4 regions of the Oribacterium sp. oral taxon 102 genome follow, and region 3 is predicted to be linked to each of the others. Evidence: predicted binding sites of a transcription regulator. Region 3 holds the regulator's gene; each other region holds the start of a gene.
The links. The regulator Rex, encoded in region 3, represses fermentation and respiration genes when NADH is low (regulators of the CRP and FNR family bind a similar motif). The targets are predictions, from matches to a motif close to ATTGTTAANTANTTAACAAT.
Positions count from the first base shown of each region.

Region 1: a site for Rex is predicted at 2,067-2,086, ahead of HW273_RS09010 (iron-sulfur cluster assembly scaffold protein). Genes of this name have one in related genera too.
Region 2: a site for Rex is predicted at 2,566-2,585, ahead of pflB (formate C-acetyltransferase). Genes of this name have one in related genera too.
Region 4: a site for Rex is predicted at 2,221-2,240, ahead of adhE (bifunctional acetaldehyde-CoA/alcohol dehydrogenase). Genes of this name have one in related genera too.

Region 1 covers NZ_JABXYT010000001.1:2,003,463-2,008,609, reverse strand. The annotation lists gene HW273_RS09020 (sulfide/dihydroorotate dehydrogenase-like FAD/NAD-binding protein) at 1-550, shown strand, start outside; gene gltA (NADPH-dependent glutamate synthase) at 579-1,967, shown strand; gene HW273_RS09010 (iron-sulfur cluster assembly scaffold protein) at 2,259-2,951, shown strand; gene HW273_RS09005 (GGGtGRT protein) at 2,975-3,985, shown strand; gene HW273_RS09000 (helix-turn-helix domain-containing protein) at 4,307-4,516, shown strand; partial or broken gene HW273_RS11805 (type I restriction-modification system subunit M N-terminal domain-containing protein) at 4,603-4,953, shown strand; gene HW273_RS11800 (hypothetical protein) at 5,032-5,147, shown strand, end outside.
Region 2 covers NZ_JABXYT010000001.1:748,389-753,535, forward strand. The annotation lists gene HW273_RS11780 (RNHCP domain-containing protein) at 1-149, shown strand, start outside; gene HW273_RS03505 (phosphatase PAP2 family protein) at 248-919, shown strand; gene HW273_RS03510 (DUF5662 family protein) at 916-1,479, shown strand; tRNA gene HW273_RS03515 (tRNA-Arg) at 1,544-1,617, shown strand; gene HW273_RS03520 (RrF2 family transcriptional regulator) at 1,784-2,233, opposite strand; gene pflB (formate C-acetyltransferase) at 2,642-4,888, shown strand; gene pflA (pyruvate formate-lyase-activating protein) at 5,099-5,147, shown strand, end outside.
Region 3 covers NZ_JABXYT010000001.1:853,278-858,424, forward strand. The annotation lists gene HW273_RS03950 (hypothetical protein) at 1-925, shown strand, start outside; gene HW273_RS03955 (HAD hydrolase family protein) at 949-1,752, shown strand; gene HW273_RS03960 (redox-sensing transcriptional repressor Rex) at 1,875-2,525, shown strand; gene acpS (holo-ACP synthase) at 2,522-2,887, shown strand; gene HW273_RS03970 (NAD(P)H-hydrate dehydratase) at 2,884-3,861, shown strand; gene add (adenosine deaminase) at 3,866-4,897, shown strand; gene HW273_RS03980 (Tex family protein) at 4,955-5,147, opposite strand, start outside.
Region 4 covers NZ_JABXYT010000001.1:478,122-483,268, forward strand. The annotation lists gene rpsI (30S ribosomal protein S9) at 40-432, opposite strand; gene rplM (50S ribosomal protein L13) at 447-875, opposite strand; gene HW273_RS02210 (DMT family transporter) at 1,077-1,988, opposite strand; gene adhE (bifunctional acetaldehyde-CoA/alcohol dehydrogenase) at 2,356-5,010, shown strand.

The DNA of each region.
Region 1 (5,147 bases), 1.2 Mb from region 3:
TGCCGGCGGTGTCGGTGCAGCACCGGTTTATCCGCAGGTGAAATGGCTGCATGAGCATGGGATCGAAGCGGATGTAATCCTCGGCGCGAGAAGCAAGGATCTCCTGATTATGGAGGAGGATCTCCGGAGGGTCGCGAAGAATGTTTATGTGACAACGGACGACGGCTCTCACGGTGCGAAGGGTGTCGTGACCGATGTGCTGAAGAGACTGGTCAATGAGGACGGAAAGAAATATACGAGGTGTATCGCGATCGGGCCGGTCATCATGATGAAGTTTGCCTGTATTGCAACGAAGGAGCTGGGTATCCCTACGGTGGTTTCCATGAATCCCATTATGATCGACGGTACCGGAATGTGCGGCGCCTGCCGTCTGCTCGTGGGCGATGAAATCAAGTTTGCCTGCGTAGACGGGCCGGAGTTCGACGGACACAAGGTGGACTTCGACCTCGCGATGAAGCGGCAGCGCACCTACAGGGACGAGGAGGGGAAGGCGATGCTGGAGTTCCTCGAGGCGGAGAAGTCCCATGGCGGCTGCGGCAACTGTAACTGATCGGAACTTTGGCTAAGGAGAAGAGAAAATGGCAGGTGTATTAGAGAGAGTTCCTGTTCGTGAGCAGGAGCCGAAGGTGAGAGCGACAAACTTCGAGGAGGTTTGCTTAGGATATAATGACGAAGAGGCAAAGGCAGAGGCGGAGCGCTGTCTGAACTGCAAGAACCCGAAGTGTGTGCAGGGCTGTCCGGTGTCCATTCATATCAATGACTTCATTACCGAGATCAAGAAGGGCGATATAAAGGCGGCTGCCGATGTCATCGCGCTTTCCTCCGCCCTGCCGGCGGTCTGCGGACGTGTCTGCCCGCAGGAGTCCCAGTGCGAGGGGCAGTGCATTCGCGGTATCAAGGGGGAGCCGGTTTCAATCGGCAAGCTCGAGAGATACGTCGCGGATTGGGCGAGAGAGCATGACTATGTCGCTGCGAAGGCGGGCGAGCCGAACGGCAGGAGGGTTGCGGTCATCGGCTCCGGACCGTCCGGGCTGACCTGTGCGGGGGATCTCGCGAAGCTGGGCTATGAGGTGACGATTTTCGAGGCGTTCCATGAGCCGGGCGGCGTACTGATCTATGGCATTCCGGAATTCCGTCTCCCGAAGGACAGGGTCGTGATTCCTGAGATCGAGAATGTCAAGAAGCTCGGCGTGAAGATCGAGACCAATGTGATCGTCGGACGTTCCATCACGGTGGATGAGCTGCTCACGGAGGAGGGCTATGACGCCGTATTCCTCGGAACCGGAGCGGGACTTCCGAAGTTCATGGGGATCCCGGGCGAGCAGGCGAACGGCGTATACTCCGCCAATGAGTTTCTGACCAGAAACAACCTGATGAAGGCATATCGTGAGGATTCCGATACGCCGATCAAGGCAGGCAGGAAGGTAGTCGTGGTCGGCGGCGGAAACGTGGCGATGGACGCGGCGAGAACCGCGCTTCGTCTGGGCGCGGAGGTGCATGTGGTTTACCGTCGTTCCGAGGCGGAGCTTCCGGCGAGACAGGAGGAGGTACATCACGCGAAGCAGGAGGGCATTATTTTTGATCTGCTTCAGAATCCGGTAGAGATTCTCGTGGATGAGGATGACTGGGTGCGGGGGGTGAAGATCGTCCGTATGGAGCTGGGAGAGCCGGATGCCTCCGGACGGAAAAGACCGGTGGAGGTGCCGGGCTCGGAATATGTGCTGGACTGCGACACCGTCATCATGTCTCTCGGCACCTCTCCGAATCCGCTGATCCGGGCGACGACAGAGGGGCTGGAGACCAACAAGTACGGCTGCATTATTGCGAAGGAGGAGAATGGCGAGACCACGAAGCAGGGCGTGTACGCCGGAGGCGACGCGGTGACCGGTGCGGCGACGGTAATTCTGGCGATGGGTGCGGGAAAGGCAGCCGCGCAGGGCATCGACGAATATCTGCGGAGCAGGTAAGCATAGGTGCCGCGCTTTCCAGCGGGAGGCATCAGCATTTATATCGGTACGATACGGCAGAGGGACGGTCTTTCGGGGCTGTCCCTTTTCTTTTGCAAAATCGTTAAAAAAATAGCAATGTTGTTAATTTTTCCGCAAAATCCCCTTGCAAGAATGGAGGACTTGTGGGAAAATATAGGTGCATTTCTGTGGGCGCAGATATCCCCTGCGCCGCCGGAATCAGGACTCCGGCTGCAGGAAGGCAGAGGTTGAGTCATTCATGCCCCGGCATGAAATCGAAAGGAGATTCTTATGACCTATACAAATGAGGTTGAGAACATGTGCCCTGTCGCACAGGGAGTTCATCACGGAGCCGCCCCGATTCCTGAGGAGGGAAAGTGGGTTCAGTCGAAGGAAGTGAAGGACATTTCCGGCTTCACGCACGGCGTGGGCTGGTGCGCGCCGCAGCAGGGCGCCTGCAAGCTTTCTCTGAATGTCAAGGAAGGCGTGATCCAGGAGGCACTCGTGGAGACCATCGGCTGCTCCGGCATGACGCATTCCGCGGCGATGGCGGCAGAGATTCTTCCGGGACTCACGGTTCTCGAGGCGCTGAATACGGATCTGGTATGCGACGCGATCAACACGGCAATGAGAGAGCTGTTCCTCCAGATCGCATACGGCCGCACCCAGTCTGCATTCTCGGATGACGGTCTTTCCGTAGGTGCGGGGCTGGAGGATCTCGGAAAGGGACTTCGCTCGCAGGTCGGCACGATGTACGGCACGCTGAAGAAGGGGCCGAGATACCTCGAAATGGCAGAGGGCTATGTCACCGGTATCGCGCTCGACGAGCAGGATCAGATCATCGGCTATCAGTTCGTAAATCTCGGAAAGATGACCGACTTCATCAAGAAGGGTGACGACCCGACTACCGCATGGGAGAAGTCCAAGGGACAGTACGGCAGAGTCGCAGAGGCTGCGAAGATCATCGACCCGCGCAAAGAGTGATAGGTCAGAAGGAGGAAAAGGATATGGCATTATTTGAAGGATACGAGAGACGTATTGCCCAGATCAATGAAGCTCTCAACAAGTATGGCATTAAGGACATCGAGGAGGCGGAGAAGCTCACGAAGGATGCCGGACTCGATGTATACAATATGGTCAAGGGAATCCAGCCGATCTGCTTCGAGAATGCGGGCTGGGCGTACACCGTGGGCGCAGCCATTGCCATCAGGAAGGGCTGCCGGAATGCCGCAGATGCCGCAGCGGCGATCGGAGAGGGCTTACAGTCCTTCTGCATCCCCGGCTCTGTCGCAGACAACCGCAAGGTTGGACTCGGACATGGCAACCTCGGTAAGATGCTCCTCTCCGAGGACACCGAGTGCTTCTGCTTCCTCGCAGGACATGAGTCCTTCGCAGCCGCAGAGGGTGCGATCGGCATTGCCAACAATGCGAACAAGGTTCGGAAGAACCCGCTCCGCGTCATCCTGAACGGCCTCGGCAAGGATGCCGCGAAGATTATTTCCAGAATCAACGGCTTCACCTTCGTGGAGACCGAGTATGATCCGTATACCAATACCGTCACGGAGACCGGGCGCATCGCATATTCCGACGGGCCGCGTGCCAAGGTCAACTGCTATGGCGCGAACTCCGTTTCCGAGGGTGTTGCGATCATGTGGAAGGAGAACGTCGACGTTTCCATCACCGGAAACTCCACGAACCCGACCCGTTTCCAGCATCCGGTAGCAGGCACCTACAAGAAGGAACGCCTCGAGAACGGCAAGAAGTATTTCTCGGTAGCCTCCGGCGGCGGCACGGGCAGAACCCTGCACCCGGACAATATGGCGGCAGGCCCGGCTTCCTACGGCATGACCGATACCATGGGCCGCATGCATTCCGATGCGCAGTTCGCAGGCTCCTCCTCCGTACCGGCGCATGTAGAGATGATGGGACTGATCGGCATGGGCAATAACCCGATGGTCGGTGCGACCGTGTCGGTGGCGGTTTCGATCGAGGAAGCGGCGAAGGCAGGGAAGTTCTAAAAATATCCTGTAAATAGAAAATGCTGAGAAGCTGAAAGGTACCGTAATCACAGCGATTGCGGTACTTTTTTGGTGTATGGAAGCAGAAAAATGAAATTGGGTGTGGAGCGGCGTGGAAAGCGGTGATTCTGCGTCTGACAAGCGCTATCCCCTGACTTACGCTGTTCCCGGCTGTTCGGCTGTAATCGAGCCTGAATGGGTCTGAAATATGGGAACTAAGTTTGAAATATCGGGATTTATAGTTGATATTACAGGACCCTATACTATAATATAAGATATACTTTAGCACTTACTCGCAGGTTGAGAGAAAGGAATGATACGATGGCTGTAAGCTATAAGAAGCTGTGGCACATTCTGCTTGATCGAGATATGAAGAAAAGGGATTTGCAGGAAGCTGCCGGACTCACAAAATACGCAATCAATAAGCTCAGTCGTGATGAAAATGTAAGCACTGAAGTGCTGGGGAAAATCTGCTCGGCTTTGAATTGCACGACTGACGACATTATGGAGTTTGTTCCCTACGAGAAGTGAGTCCGTTTTATGGGACACTAATCGTTGTATCATAACAGTGGGGTAGTATATCGCCCTTAGAAAAAGAAAAAGGATGGGTTCACAGGATGAATAAGCAACAGCTTGCTCAGAAAATATGGGCTTCTGCAAACCAAATGCGTTCCAAAATCGAAGCGAATGAATATAAGGATTACATACTTGGCTTTATTTTTTACAAGTATCTTTCCGATAAAGAAGTCAAGTTTTTGAAGGAGAACGACTATGACGATGAACTTCTGAAAACTGTATCGGAAGAAGATGATGAAACGCTTAAGTGGGTTCAGGAGAATATCGGTTACTTTATTGCCTATAGAGACCTCTTTTCTACTTGGCTTTCGATGGGTAAGGACTTTGATGTTTCAAATGTCCGAGATGCTCTTTCTGCGTTTAGCCGGTTGATCTCTAATACGCACAAGAAGGTGTTTGATAAAGTATTTGAAACGTTGCAGACAGGGCTTTCCAAATTTGGCGATAGCTCCGGCTCACAAACCAAAACGATCAGCGGGTTACTGACGCTGATAGAAGAATATTTAAATGATGTGGTTGAAAGCCAAGGTAAGCTCTTCGATCTTGTGGCACAGGAGTATCCTGATAAGGATACTGAGGAGTTTAT
Region 2 (5,147 bases), 100 kb from region 3:
ATCGCTGCAAAAAATGCGGGAAGCTGAGCACGAACCGGGTGCTGGCGGACGACGATCCGCTCCAGCTGATGTCTCTCGCGGTGAGGGCGTTGGCGAACCCGCCCTTTCCGCTGCGGATGCTACGGGACTGCCTGAAAAGGGAGGGCTGATTTCGCGTCCTCTGTCGGATTCTCCGCTTGATTCCGTAAAACATGGGTGCTATAATGCTCTATTATTTCCATCGGCATTTACAGGAAGGGAGGAGCGCATGAGGAGAATCAGGGATTTTTTAAAGGAATACCGGCACCTCTGGGTTCTGTCCTACGGCATCGTTTACCTTTTGTGGTTCCGTTTTCTGGAGCGAAGCGTGACGGTCAGAACCGGCTATCATATCATTCACAGCGTACTGGATGACCGGATCCCGTTCTGCGAGTACTTCGTCGTCCCCTACTTCCTGTGGTTCCTCTATATCGCGGCGGGCGTGCTCTATTTCTTCTTCGTGAACAGAGAGGACTACTACAGAGTATGCACCTTCCTTTTTTCGGGAATGACGGCAAGCCTGCTGATCTGCACCGTTTATCCGAACGGAACCGATCTTCGTCCCTTCTTCGATCCCGGGAAGAATGCGTTCACGAAACTTGTCGGCTGGCTCTACCGAACGGATACCTGCACGAACGTGTTTCCGAGCATCCATGTCTACAATTCCATCGCGATGCATATCGCAATCTCGAAGAGCCGGAATATCGGCAGGCTGCACTTCGGAAAATGGATAAAGTGGGGATCACTCCTGCTTTCCACCTCGATTTGCTGCGCGACAGTCTTCCTGAAACAGCATTCCATGCTCGATGTGGGAGGGGCTGTCGTCCTCGCGAGCATCGTATATGGCTGTATCTACGGCTATCCGGTATTTGAAATGAAGCCGCAGTGGGATAAGCTATGAATTATTTTCGGAATGCGCTGGGGCACTTTCGGACGATTACGCGGCACAAGGCGGAGGTACTGCGGGGCTGCTTCCGGATCGGTCTGTACCGGCAGGGGCTGCTCCATGATCTCTCGAAATACGGCTGGGAGGAGTTCCGGGCAGGCGTCCTCTATTATCAGGGAACGCGGAGCCCGAACAGCGTCGAGCGCCTCCGAACCGGCGTCTCCCCGGCGTGGCTGCATCACAAGGGTCGAAACAAGCATCATTACGAATACTGGTGCGACTACAAGCTGGATGATCCGAGACAGCTGATCGGCTGCCGGATGCCCTACCGCTATGTGGCAGAGATGTTCTGTGACCGGGTGGCGGCGTCGAAGATTTATAGGGGCGCGCAGTACACGGATGCCAGCCCATGGGAGTATTTTCAGAATACCAAGGATTCTCCTCTGATCCATCCGATTACGAACCGTGAGATCAGTGAGCTCCTCCGGATGCTCCGGGAGGAGGGGGAGGACAGAACCTTCGCCTATCTTCGGGAAGAGGTGAAGCGCCGCAGGCGGGAGAGGGATTTCTTCTGAAGATGTCTTGACAAATGGGGAGCGAGTTGCTATGATATCTCTTGCGTCTTGAAGAGATGCATTTGCGTGCGTAGCTCAGCTGGATAGAGCGTCTGGCTACGGACCAGAAGGTCGTGGGTTCGAATCCTGTCGCACGCAGAGTAGAGGCTGCGAGGAGATGAAGTTTCATTTCTTCGCAGTTTTTTTGTGCGAAAATTCATCGTAGATGGATCATGCACCGTAAAGCCGCGGAAACGCGCGGGGAAACGTCGGCTTATTCATCATAGTGCGCAGCTTCTCGGATAGAAGCAGAAGCAGCGTTTCCTCAGATCCCTGCGCCGAAGTTGTTCTCGAGCTCCTCAACATTCCGATTCATCTGCACCAGATCGGAGAGACGGTAACGGTTCACGACCGAGTAGATGGCATCGTCGATTTCCTTATAGAGGGGGAAGGTCGGACAGGACGCCGACTTCTGGCAGCGGTTGCCGTCCTTCAGGCAGTCGACCGGTGCGAGCGTTCCCTCGGCGGCGTCAAGGATGTCTCCGACGCTGAGAATGTCGGCAGATCTGGTCAGGAGATAGCCGCCCTTCGCGCCGCGGACGCTCCGCAGGAAGCCGCCCTTGACCATCAGAGAGATGATCTGCTCCAGATATTTTACAGATAATCCCTGCCGCTCGGAGATGTCTTTAATGGAGATCGGGCTGCCGTCATGTTCATGCGCGGCGATGTCGATCATGATCGTGAGGGCGTAGCGCCCCTTCGTGGAAATCATCATAGGTAGCCTCCTGTTTCAGCCCCGCAGAGACGAAAAGAAAATCACATTATCGCGCCTGTGTATGGGGATATGAACATTTTTCATAGAAAATCGTTGCATACGCAACACCTATAAAATGAAATCATAGTATTCTATAGCTACAGGATGAAGTTGAGATTGCTTCTCAATCCATCGGGCAGATGGTTTAATCCTAGCACAGCACTAGACTTTTCTCAAGGGTGTATATCGGAAAAGAAAGGCTGAAATCAACTCTGTGTTTTAATTGAAAAACATATGAGTTTACTAGGACTAACTACTTGACGGAGAGAAATGTACACTGTATACTTCACGCTGTTGACAGATATTTAACAAAACTTCCGCGGTACGGGAGGATATCGGCGTACCGCAGCCAATGGAGGAGAAGATAAGATGAGAGAAGAGTGGAGAGGCTTTAAGGGAGGTCACTGGCTGAAAGACGTGAACGTGCGCGACTTCATCCAGGAGAACTATACGCCGTACGAGGGAAATGCGGACTTCCTCGCGGCTTCCACGGCAAGCACCGACAAGCTCTGGGGCAGGGTGCAGGAGCTGCAGAGGGAGGAGCGGGCGAAGGGCGGCGTCCTCGACTGCGAGACCAAGGTCGTGTCCGGGATCACTGCCTATGGCGCGGCATATATCACGGAGGATTCCAAGGCAGAGGAGAAGGTCGTAGGACTCCAGACCGACAAGCCGCTGAAGAGAGCCTTCATGCCGTACGGGGGCATCAAGATGGCGGAGCAGGCAGCGAGCACCTACGGCTATGAGCCGGATGCAGATCTGCACAAGATCTTCACGGAATATCACAAGACGCACAATCAGGCGGTTTTCGATGCCTACACGCCGGAGATGCTGCTTGCCCGTAAGAACAAGATCCTGACCGGACTTCCGGATACCTACGGCAGAGGCCGTATCGTCGGCGATTACAGAAGAGTCGCGCTCTACGGCATTGACTTCCTCGTAGAGGAGAAGCAGAGGGACTTCGCGAACTGCGGCTGCGGCATCATGACGGACGACATTATCCGGCAGAGAGAGGAGATCGCGGAGCAGATTAAGGCGCTGAAGCAGATGAAGGTGATGGCTGCCGCCTACGGCTTCGATATCTCCGTACCGGCGAAGAATGCGAGAGAGGCGGTGCAGTGGCTGTACTTCGGCTATCTCGCGGCGATCAAGACACAGAACGGCGCGGCGATGTCTGTGGGACGTGTTTCCACCTTCCTCGACATCTACATCGAGAGAGATTTGCGGGACGGCGTGCTGACCGAGGCGGAGGCGCAGGAGCTGATTGACCATTTCGTAATGAAGCTCCGTATGGTGAAGTTCGCGCGGATTCCTTCCTATAATCAGCTCTTCTCCGGAGATCCGGTCTGGGCGACGCTGGAGGTCGCTGGTATGGGACAGGACGGTCGTTCCATGGTTACGAAGAACGACTTCCGTTTCCTGCATACCCTCGAGAACATGGGACCGGCACCGGAGCCGAATCTCACCGTGCTCTATACGAAGCGGCTGCCGGAGAACTTCAAGGACTATGCGGCGCGGATCTCTGTGAAGACCTCCTCCGTGCAGTATGAGAATGACGACGTGATGCGTCCGGTATGGGGCGACGATTACAGCATCTGCTGCTGCGTATCCGCAACACAGACCGGTAAGGAAATGCAGTTCTTCGGCGCGCGTGCAAATCTCGCGAAGTGCCTGCTCTATGCGATCAACGGCGGCAGAGACGAGCAGACGAAGATGCAGGTCGGCCCGGAGTATGCGCCGATCACCGACGAGTACCTCGACTACGATGTTGTAATGAAGAAGTACGACAAGATGATGGACTGGCTGGCAGGCATCTATGTGAACGTCCTGAATCTGATTCAGTATATGCACGACAAGTACTACTATGAGGCGGCGGAGATGGCGCTGATCGACACCGATGTACGCCGTACCTTCGCGACCGGCATCGCAGGCTTCTCTCATGTGGTGGATTCTCTCTCCGCGATCAAGTATGCGAAGGTGAGGACCGTCCGTGACGAGAGCGGTATGGCGATCGATTACGAGGTAGAGGGCGATTTCCCGCGCTATGGAAATGACGATGACCGCGCAGATGATATCGCAGTAGAGCTGCTGAGAACCTTCCTCACGAAGATCAAGAAGTATCATACTTATCGGAATTCGGAGCCGACGACCTCTATTCTTACCATTACCTCCAATGTTGTATACGGTAAGGCGACCGGTTCTCTCCCGGACGGCAGGAAATCCGGTGCGCCGCTGTCTCCGGGTGCGAATCCCTCCTACGGCGCGGAGAAGAATGGACTGCTGGCATCTCTGAATTCTGTGGCGAAGCTGCCGTATGAGTATGCGCTGGACGGCATTTCGAACACGCAGACCATCAATCCGTCTGCACTCGGACACAATGAGGATGAGGAGACGGCGACACTTGTCCGTGTTATGGACGGCTATTTCGCGAAGGGCGCACATCACCTCAATGTCAATGTATTCGGCGTGGAGAAGCTGAGAGACGCGATGGAGCACCCGGAGAAGCCGGAGTATGCCAATTTCACGATCCGTGTATCCGGCTATGCCGTGAAGTTCATCGACCTGACGAGAGAGCAGCAGCTCGACGTTATCTCGAGAACAGAGCATAAGTCTCTATAAGGCCAGTATACGGGCCGATTCAGCTGAAATGCATAGCAGCAGCCGGGAAATCTCTGATTGCTGAAAATGAAGAGGAGCCGCCGATTCGGCGGCTCCTCTTCGTAAAAACAGAGGCAGCTGCTTCGCGCCCTTGCCGCATCGCTTCCCGACGTGTGATGCAGCAGGGCGCAGGCAGATGGCATAGGGAGACAGGAGAGTAAGGAGGAGAATATGGGAGAGCAGATCAGGGGGGCGATCCATTCCGTCGAGAGCTTCGGTT
Region 3 (5,147 bases):
CGATGATGGGAATGAATATCTCTTTGCAATGACCGCTGATGCGGATGGCAGCTACCATGACTATATCGTCAGCCTTCCGGAGGCGGTTTATAACAGCACGGAGATTCAGGGCAAGATAAATCAGGGGGATACGGACGATGCAGCGCCGCTCCGGATCAAGGGAACGATGGAGCATACATCCAGTGATTTGGATGAGCTGGCGCAGAAGACATTTGCAGAGTATCTGAGCCTTGATTCCGCGGAGGAGGCGGCAGACTATCTGGGGAGCGTATGTCTCGTTTATTCGGTATCCGGAAATAATCTGGCGGATCTCGGCATCGGAATGTGGATTGCGCTCGTCTTCATGGCAGGACTGATCATCGTATGGATCGTCGAGATCATCCGCCTGATCCGGCGGCAGGGGAAGAAAAACCGGAAGATCGCCAATGCGAGGATGCTCTATGAGAGCAATGCAGATTATCAGAACGGCGTAGGACAGACGACGGAATCGGACGCACAGTTCTTCAGAAACTGCCGCTGTTATGTTACGAGAGAGTATATCGTCAGCTATCAGGACGGGCTGGAGGTGTTCAGGATCGATCAGATCCGGGAGCTGTACGGCTTTGATAAGCAGAGATACCATGCGATCCTCAGCTTTTTGTTCGGCGCGTTCGCCGGCTTCAGCGTGGAGCATTATCTGGTGGCGATCACTGCCGATGGAGAGGTGCATCAGTTCGCGAGACTCAATGCGGCGCTGAAGGCACACAACCGTATCGCCGCTGCCATCCTGCAAAAGAATCAGGAGCTTCTTCTCGGCAGGATGAATACTGCGGTCAGCGCCGTAGGGCAGTCCCTGGAGAAGCTGAATCTGGCGAAGGTGAAGGGCTTCTACGGAAGCAATGATATCTGGACGGGACGCAGCCTCGACAGCTTCCGGATCGAGTAAGCGGACGGAGCGCGCGGCATCCTATGAGAAAGGCATTGTTTTTTGACGTAGACGGGACTCTGATGAATGCGGAGCATCGCATTCCGGACTCTGCGCTGGATGCGCTTCGGAGGAGCCGTGCGGCGGGGAACTATATTTTTGTGAATTCCGGAAGGACGAGCGGGCTGCTGAAGCGGCTGATGGCGGAGCTTCCTGCAGACGGATTTCTCTGCGGCTGCGGGACAGAGCTGTTTTTCCGGGGAGAGAGGATCTATTCCTATACAGTATCGGAGGAGGAGAAGCGGCGCCTCAAGACCCTGCAGGCACGCTTCGGGATCGCCTGCCTCCTGGAGGGCAGGGACGGGACGCATTTTCAGGTGCCGGAGAGTGTTTACCGGCAGAATCCGGGACTTCGGGAGCGGGCGGAGCGGGAGCTTGGCTTCGTGGAGGCAGAGGGAGGCCTCGCTGCAGGGGACTATGACGGCGCTTATCCGATTTCGAAGTTCTGCTTTTTTGGCGCGGAGAGCAGCGATATCCCGGGCGTTTACGCCTGTCTTGCGGGCAAATTCGATATTATTGACAGAGGGGGCTTTTTTTATGAGGCGGTTCCCTGCGGGCACGGGAAGGGGGCGGCGGTGGATCGGATGCTCCGGCACCTCGGGATCGAGCGGGAGGATGCCTTTGCCTTCGGGGACAGCATGAACGATCTGGATATGTTTCTTCATGCGGGGCACACGATCGCGATGCGGGAGCACAGTGCAGGGCTCGGGCCGTATACGGAGTATGTGACGGATTCCGTGGATGCGGACGGGATCCGGAAGGCAATGCGGCATTTTCACCTTGTATAAGTCCGGCAGTATTATTGACATTTTTTTGACGGATTTGTATAATTCTTAACTACAGAAACAATTTTCGTACCCGGGAAGAGGAAAAATGACGGGATAAAACGACAGAAAAGAAGGACGAAAAGGTGAAAGAGGAGAAGAAGGTGAAGAGAGAGATCTCGCAGGCAGTCATTCAGAGGCTGCCGAGATACTATAGATACCTTGAGGATCTGATGGAGCAGGGGGTGGAGCGGATTTCCTCCAATGAGCTCTCGAAGCGAATGAAGCTGACCGCTTCGCAGATCCGGCAGGATCTGAATAATTTCGGCGGCTTCGGACAGCAGGGATACGGCTACAACATCAGAAACCTCCATGATGAGATCGCGAAGATTCTGAATATCGACGAGGCGCAGAGCATGATTATTGTCGGTGCGGGACATCTGGGACAGGCGCTGGCAAATTATACGAACTTCCGGAAGCGCGGCTTCTTCATCCGTGCGATCTTCGACAGAAATCCGGAGCTTTACAGGGAGAAGGTAGGGGATGTGGAGATCCTGCCGATGGAAAAGATGGAGGAGGTCGTGCAGACGTATAAGATCAGGCTTGCTGCAATCTGCATTCCGAAGACACCTGCGGTGGAGGTCGTCGAGCAGCTGATCCGGAACGGGGTGGTGGGAATCTGGAATTTCGCCCATGTCGATCTGGAGGTTCCCGAGAATGTGGTGATCGAAAATGTACACCTTTCCGAGTCCCTGATGCGGCTGTCCTATCGGGTGGGCGAGGTATATCGGAGATGATTCTGGGCATCGGCTGTGATATTCTGGAGATAAAACGGATAAGGGATTTGCAGGAGAAGCGCAGGCTCGACAGGATCTATACGGAGGAGGAGCGCCGGCAGGCTATGGAACGAGCTTCCATGCTTGCCGGTGATTTTAGTGTGAAGGAGGCGGTAGCGAAGTGCTTCGGAACCGGGGTACGGGGCTTCGCGCTGACGGAGATCGAGGTGCTTCGGGATGCGTGCGGCAGACCCTATGTGAAGCTCTACGGGGCGGCGGAGGCGCTGTTCCAGAGACTGGGAGGGAGCCGTATCCATGTTTCGATCTCGGATACCGGAGAGCTTGTGACGGCGTTCGCCGTACTGGAGGGAGGGGAGACGTGAGGAAGGACGCTTCGGGAGAGGGAAGGCGCGTGCTTCAGCGGGAGGCGCTTCGCATTCCGCGCCGCAGGGAGGATTCCAATAAGGGGAGCTACGGGCGGCTGCTGCTTCTCGCCGGGAGCGAGGGGATGTGCGGTGCGGCGTACCTGTCCGCTTTGGCAGCGTATCGGAGCGGAGCAGGACTGGTTCGTATTCTTTCGCCGGAGCAGAACCGCATCGTTCTGCAGACGCTGCTGCCGGAGGCGGTGCTTCGCTGCTATCGGGAGCCGGCGGAGCTTCCCGGGCTCATCGAGAGGGAATGCGGCCGGGCGGATTTCCTCGTAGCAGGGCCGGGGATCGGAACCGCTGCGGCTGCGCAGCTGCTGCTTCGGTCTGTGCTTCGATACGGACAGGCGCCGCTGCTTCTGGACGCGGACGGGCTGAATCTGCTCGCGATGGAGGAGAGCCTGCGGGAGAGCTTTCGGCACTATGCACTCCGTTATCCGACGGTCGTGACCCCGCATCCGATGGAGATGGCGCGGCTTCTCGGGCGGCGCGTGGAGGAGATCGTCGCTGCGCCGGAGCGTGCTGCTGCGGCGTTTACGGAGCAGAGCCATGCGATCACGGTGCTGAAGGGGCACCGGAGCCTCGTGCTGGACGAGAGGCAGTGCTATCAGAATATGGAGCCCTCTCCTGCACTTTCCAAGGCAGGCTCCGGAGACGTACTGAGCGGCTGCATTGCGGGGCTCTATGAGGTGCTGAGGGCGGAGGTCGCGGAAGAGCCTGCACGAAAGGGGGCAGAATCCGGCGCGGAGCGAGACAGCGCGGGACAGGCGGCGCTTCTGTACCGGGCAGCCTGTCTCGCCGTGTCCGTACATGCTATCGCAGGACGGATCGCCGCGCGGGAGAAGGGAGAGCACGCGGTACTGGCGCGGGACACCGCCGATGCCATCGGTGCGGCGATGGAAACGTTTATGACAGAAGATACGGAGGAATGAGAGGATGCAGACAGCGATCATAGACCTGCATGTACATCTGGATGGATCGATCCCGCTCCGGACTGCCGGAAAGCTGCTGCATCGTCTGGGACTTCACCGGGAATGGGACGAGGCAGCGCTTCGACGGAATATGCAGGCGCCGGAGGACTGTCCGGATTTAAATGCGTATCTTTCTGTTTTTGACCTGCCGCTCCGGCTGATGCAGAGCCGGGAGGGGATCGAGGCGGTCAGCTACGCCTTCCATGAGCTGCTTGCGCAGCAGGGACTTTTGTATGCGGAGCCGCGTTTCGCGCCCTCCGGCCTGACCGGGCAGGGGCTCCGGCAGGAGGAGGCGCTGCAAAGTGCGCTCAGGGGGCGGGAGCGGTACTACCGTGAGCATCCGGATTCTGTCCTGCACAGCGGCTTCCTGCTCTGCGCGATGCGCGGGGACAGCAGGGAGAATGCGCGGGAAAATACGGAATGCTTCGAGCTCGCAGCAGAATACCTCGGGAGAGGCGTGCTGGGCGTAGATCTGGCGGGGGCGGAGGCGCTCTACCCGACCGAACGTTATCGAGAACTGTTTGAAAGAGCCGCCAAACTGGGGCTTCCGTATACGATTCATGCGGGGGAAGCCGCAGGAGAGGAGAGCATACGGGCAGCGCTCTCCTTTCAGCCGCAGAGGATCGGGCATGGTATCCGCGCGGCAGAATCGCCGGAGCTGCTGCGGGAGCTTGCGGCGCGGCAGATCCCGCTGGAGCTCTGCCCGAGCAGCAACCTTCAGACCCGGATCTTTCCGGAGCTATCTACCTTCCCGCTGCGTATGCTTTACGGGCAGGGCGTGAAGCTTACGGTCAACACGGACAATATGACGGTATCAAACACGAGTCTGTCCCGGGAGCTTTCTCTTCTGCGGATATACTGCGGACTGGACCTGCGGATGGAGCGTACGCTTCTGGAAAATGCCGCGGACAGTATCTTCGCCGGAGAGGAGGAGCGTGTGCGGCTGAGAGACGCGGTCGCCGCCCTGCCGTGGGAGCGGGAAACGGTATTTCGGTGAATTGCGCGTAAGGGGGTCTGCAAAATAGATCTTTGCACCGGAACCGTCATTTCGTTTTCAGAGGGAGGCTCGGATGCCCTTCATGGAGAGGGAAATTTTCTTTTTCTCCGTATCGACGGAGAGCACTCTTACGCTGACGATATCGCCGAGCTTTACGACATCGAGCGGATGCTTCACGAAACGATCGGCGAGCTGGGAGATATGTACCAGACCGTCCTGATGAACGCCGATATCGACGAATGCGCCGAAG
Region 4 (5,147 bases), 380 kb from region 3:
GGCGTATTTCCGAGGTTTTTCGACTCTTGTTGGGTCTGATTAACGCTTCGAGAACTGAGGCGCTCTGCGCGCGGCCTTCAAGCCGTACTTCTTTCTCTCCTTCATTCTCGGATCTCTGGTCAGGAAGCCTGCCTTCTTCAGAAGCGGTCTGTACTCCTGATCCATCTCGCAGAGAGCGCGGGCGATGCCGTGACGGATCGCGCCGGCCTGTCCGGTATATCCGCCGCCGCCTACATTGACGAGGATGTCCAGCTTGCCCTCGGTCTGGGTAGCTACGAGCGGCTGCTTCACGATGGTCTTCAGGGTCTCGAGTCCGAAGTACTCATCCATGCTTCTCTTGTTGATGGTGACCTTGCCAGTGCCCGGCATGATGTAGACTCTAGCTACGGAGCTCTTTCTTCTTCCGGTGCCGTAATTTCTATTTGTAGCCATTTAGATATCCCTCCTTAGAATGTAAGCGCAGCCGGCTGCTGTGCCTGATGCTTGTGCTCCGGTCCAGCGTATACGAAAAGCTTCTTATACATCTGTCTTCCGAGCGGTCCCTTTGGAAGCATACCCTTAACTGCGAGCTCGATTACCTGCTCCGGCTTGTTTGCCTTCATGTCGCGAAGCGTGGTCTCCTTCATGGAGCCGACATACTTCGAATGCGTGCGGTAAAGCTTCTGCTCCAGCTTCTTACCGGTAGTGTGAATCTTCTCTGCGTTTACAACGATGACATAATCCCCGCAATCAAGGAACGGAGTGAATGTCGGCTTGCGCTTACCGCGAAGAACGGCAGCGATCTCTGATGCAAGGCGTCCCAGCGTCTTGCCTTCTGCGTCTACTACATACCATTTTCTGTCGATAGTAGAAGCCTTTGCTACGTATGAATTCATAACAACCTCCTGTGTGCAGGCTACTTACTCTGGTCCAGTCCAGGACTGATTTCAGTATTTAATGTAGCCCGGGCCTATGCCCTGCTTAATGTTCCGATGCAGAAAATCTGCAAAGCCTATTCATTCTAGCGGAAAAGTTCCTCTCTGTCAATTCCATTCTTTGGGAAGTGTCCGTGAATTTTCGCGAATTTCCGTTGAAATTCAGACCTGCTTTCGCATTTTCTCTTTCCGCATTCCATATCCCCACTTTGCGACGGCAGTTCCGATGATGAGCAGGTAGCCGATCAGACTGCAGCGGTCGGGGCGTTCGCCGAGGAAAAGGAGACCGAGGAGGGAGGCGAAGAGTACCTGGGTGTAATCGAAGACGGAGATTTCCCTTGCCGGTGCACAGGTATAGGCGGCGGTGACAGCGAGCTGGGCGGCTGCGGCGGCACAGCCGCCCAGCAGCAGGCAAAGAAGCTGGGCTGCCGTCATTGGTGCAAAATGCAGGAGCGTCATCGGAATGCTGGAGAGGGCGGAGAAGAGCGAGAAGGCAAATACGATGATCGGACCGTAAACACCGTGCGTTCCGAGCTTTCGGATGAAGGTGTAGGCAGTGCCGGCGAAGAAGCCTCCGAGCAGTGCAAGCAGAGCGGGAAGGCTCGCGATTCCGGAGCCCGGCTTCACAACGAAGGCAGCGCCGAGAAGTGCGACAAGCAGTGTCAGGAGGTCGATCCGGCTCGGCTTTTCTCCCAGCAGGAAAACAGACATCAGGGTGGAGAAGAAGGGAGCCATTTTATTCAGCATATTGGCGTCCCCGATGTACATTTTCCCGATGGCATAGAAGTTCAGGAAGAGCCCGGCTGTGCCGAAGAGGCAGCGCAGGAAGAGAGCGGAGAGGCTGCTTCTCGGAAGCTCCCGGAGATTATGACCGGAGCGTCGGAGCAGATAGAGGGAGACGAAGATTGCGACGAAGTTACGGAAAAATGCTTTTTCCCAGAAGGGCAGATCTCCGGAAAGCTTTACGAAGAAGGACATCAGGGAAAAGAAGAAGGCGGCGCAGAGGATATACAGGATGCCCCGAAGCCGCCGACTGTGCGGGCCGGGTTCGGGGAGCTGCTTCAGATCAGGCATAGTAGGTTCCTTTCTATATAATAATATAAACAATATAAATAAAAATCATATAAAACATATAAACAAGGCAGGACGGGAGCTGCAGGGATGCCCGTATCGCCGACAGCTCTAGCATAGCGGAAAACAGCGGCGGCGGAAAGCCCTCCGGTACATTGTGCTTTTGTAAAAACAGCTTGATAAAAAAATGACGAGATGTTGACATGAAAATAACGATGGCGTATAATGCAATTGCATTGATAAAAGATTAACAAAAACGCGAACTCGCAAGAGCCAGCCACCCTAACTGATAGTTTATCCTTTGTCAATGCTTTTTGAGGAAGCTAAAGCCGTGGAACCGGCGTCCGGGCTGAGAGAAGGAGCAGAGAAGATGGAAACGATTATCGTGAAAGACATGGATACGCTTGCGGAGAAGATCAGGCAGGTGAGGGAAGCGCAGGCAAGGTTTGCGACCTATACGCAGGAACAGGTAGACGCGATCTTTAACGCTGCGGCAACGGCGGCAAATCTGCAGAGAATCCCTCTGGCACAGCTCGCAGTAGAGGAGACCGGGATGGGGCTTGTCGAGGACAAGGTCATCAAGAACAACTATGCGGCAGAGTATATCTACAATAAATATAAGTACAGAAAGACCTGCGGTGTGATCGCAGAGGATCCGGCATTCGGTACGAAGACCGTGGCGGAGCCCCTCGGACTTGTGGCGGCAGTGATCCCGACGACGAATCCGACCTCTACCGCGATCTTCAAGACGCTCGTCTGCCTGAAGACCCGAAACGGCATCATTATCAGCCCGCACCCGCGCGCGAAGAAGTGTACGATCGAGGCAGCCCGCATTGTTCTCGAGGCAGCGGTCAAGGCAGGCGCGCCGGAGAATATCATAGGCTGGATCGACGAGCCGTCTCTCGAGATGACGACGGAGATCATGCATGACGCGGACTGCATTCTCGCGACCGGCGGTCCGGGCATGGTGAATGCTGCCTATTCCTCCGGCACGCCGGCGCTTGGTGTCGGCGCGGGCAATAATCCGTGTATCATCGATGATACGGCGAACATTCAGGAGGCAGTTTCCTCTATTCTGCACTCGAAGACCTTTGACAATGGGATGATCTGCGCCTCCGAGCAGTCTGTCACCGTGCTCGCCGGGATCTATGAGAAGGTGAAGAAGGAGTTTGAGTACCGCGGTGCCTATTTCCTGAAGAAGGATGAGATCGAGAAGGTGCGGAAGACCATTCTGATCAACGGCTCCCTCAATGCGAAGATCGTCGGACAGCCGGCATGGAAGATCGCGGAGATGGCGGGCGTTTCGATCCCGCATGATAAGAAGGTCATCATCGGCGAGGTGACGGACTACACAAAGGCGGAGCCCTTTGCGCATGAGAAGCTTTCCCCGGTGCTTGCGATGTATAAGGCGAAGGACTTCGACGAGGCAGTCGCGCATGCAGAGGTGCTGCTGATGGATGGCGGGCCCGGACATACCGCATCGCTCTTCATTGATGTGAGAGAGCAGGAAAAGATTCGGAAGCATGCCCATGTGATGCATGCCTGCCGTATTCTGATCAATCAGCCGTCTTCGCAGGGCGGGATCGGAGATCTTTACAATTTCCGGCTGACGCCGTCTCTGACGCTTGGCTGCGGTTCCTACGGCGGAAACTCTGTTTCCGAGAATGTAGGCGTGAAGCATCTTTTGAACTACAAGACGGTTGCGGAGAGGAGAGAGAATATGCTCTGGTTCAGAACACCGCAGAAGGTGTATTTCAAGAAGGGCTGCATGCCGGTGGCGCTGCAGGAGCTTAAGGAGGTTTACGGCAAGAAGAAGTGCTTCATCGTGACAGACTCCTTCCTCGCCTCCGCGGGCTATACGAAGCCGATTACGGATCGCCTGCATGAGATGGGAATCGATTATACGGTATTCTCTCATGTGCAGCCGGATCCGACGCTTGCCAATGCGCAGGAGGGAGCCGCTGCGATGGCTGCCTTTCAGCCGGACTGCATCCTCGCCTTCGGCGGAGGCTCGGCAATGGATGCCGGCAAGATCATGTGGGTGCTGTACGAGCATCCGGATGTGAAGTTCGAGGATATGGCGATGCGCTATATCGATATCCGAAAGAAGGTTTATCAGTTCCCGAAGATGGGAGAGAAGGCGTTGTTTATCGCTGTGCCGACCTCCTCCGGTACCGGATCTGAGGTGACGCCGTTCGCTGTCATCACAGATCAGGAAACCAATACGAAGTATCCGATCACGGACTACGAGCTGCTGCCGAACATTGCGATCGTAGATACCGATAATATGATGTCGCAGCCAAGGGGACTGACGGCGGCATCCGGTGTTGATGTGCTGGTACACGCGCTCGAGGCCTATGCCTCCATGATGGCGACGCCGTATACGGACGGACTTGCGCTGCAGGCAATGAAGAGGGTCTTCGACTATCTGCCGACGGCGTACAATGAGCCGAGCAATATCAAGGCACGTGACGAGATGGCGAACGCGTCCTGTATGGCGGGTATGGCCTTTGCCAATGCTTTTCTCGGGATCTGTCATTCCATGGCACACAAGCTCGGAGCCTTCCACCACATTCCGCACGGTCTGGCAAACGCGCTGCTGCTCAATGAGGTTATCCGCTACAATTCCTGCGAGAAGCCGCCGAAGATGGGAACCTTCCCGCAGTATGAGTATCCGCATACGCTTGCCCGTTATGCAGACTGTGCGCGCTTCTGCGGCATTGCCGAGAAGGACGATCAGAAGGCAGTCGAGAAGTTCTGCGACAAGATCGCGGAGCTCAAGAGGACAGTCGGCGTGAAGGAGACCATCGCGGACTACAATGTCTCTGAGGAAGACTTCCTGAAGACGCTGGACGAGATGGCGCTGCAGGCGTTTGACGACCAGTGTACCGGTGCAAATCCGCGCTATCCGCTGGTATCGGATCTGAAGGAGATGTACAGGATGGCGTTCTACGGGAAGAAGTATCAGCAGAATGAGCTGACACCGGTAGAAATCATGTCCGGCCTTCGGGATTATACGGTATAAGTCCCCTGTCAAGCGGCCGAACGGGAGGCAAGCTTGCCTCGCGTTCGGCTGTTTTCCTTCGTTCACATAGAAAAAAGCTATGTGAGCGATTTTTTGTTGCGGGTTATAATATTCCTGTGTTATATTATTTAAGTTCA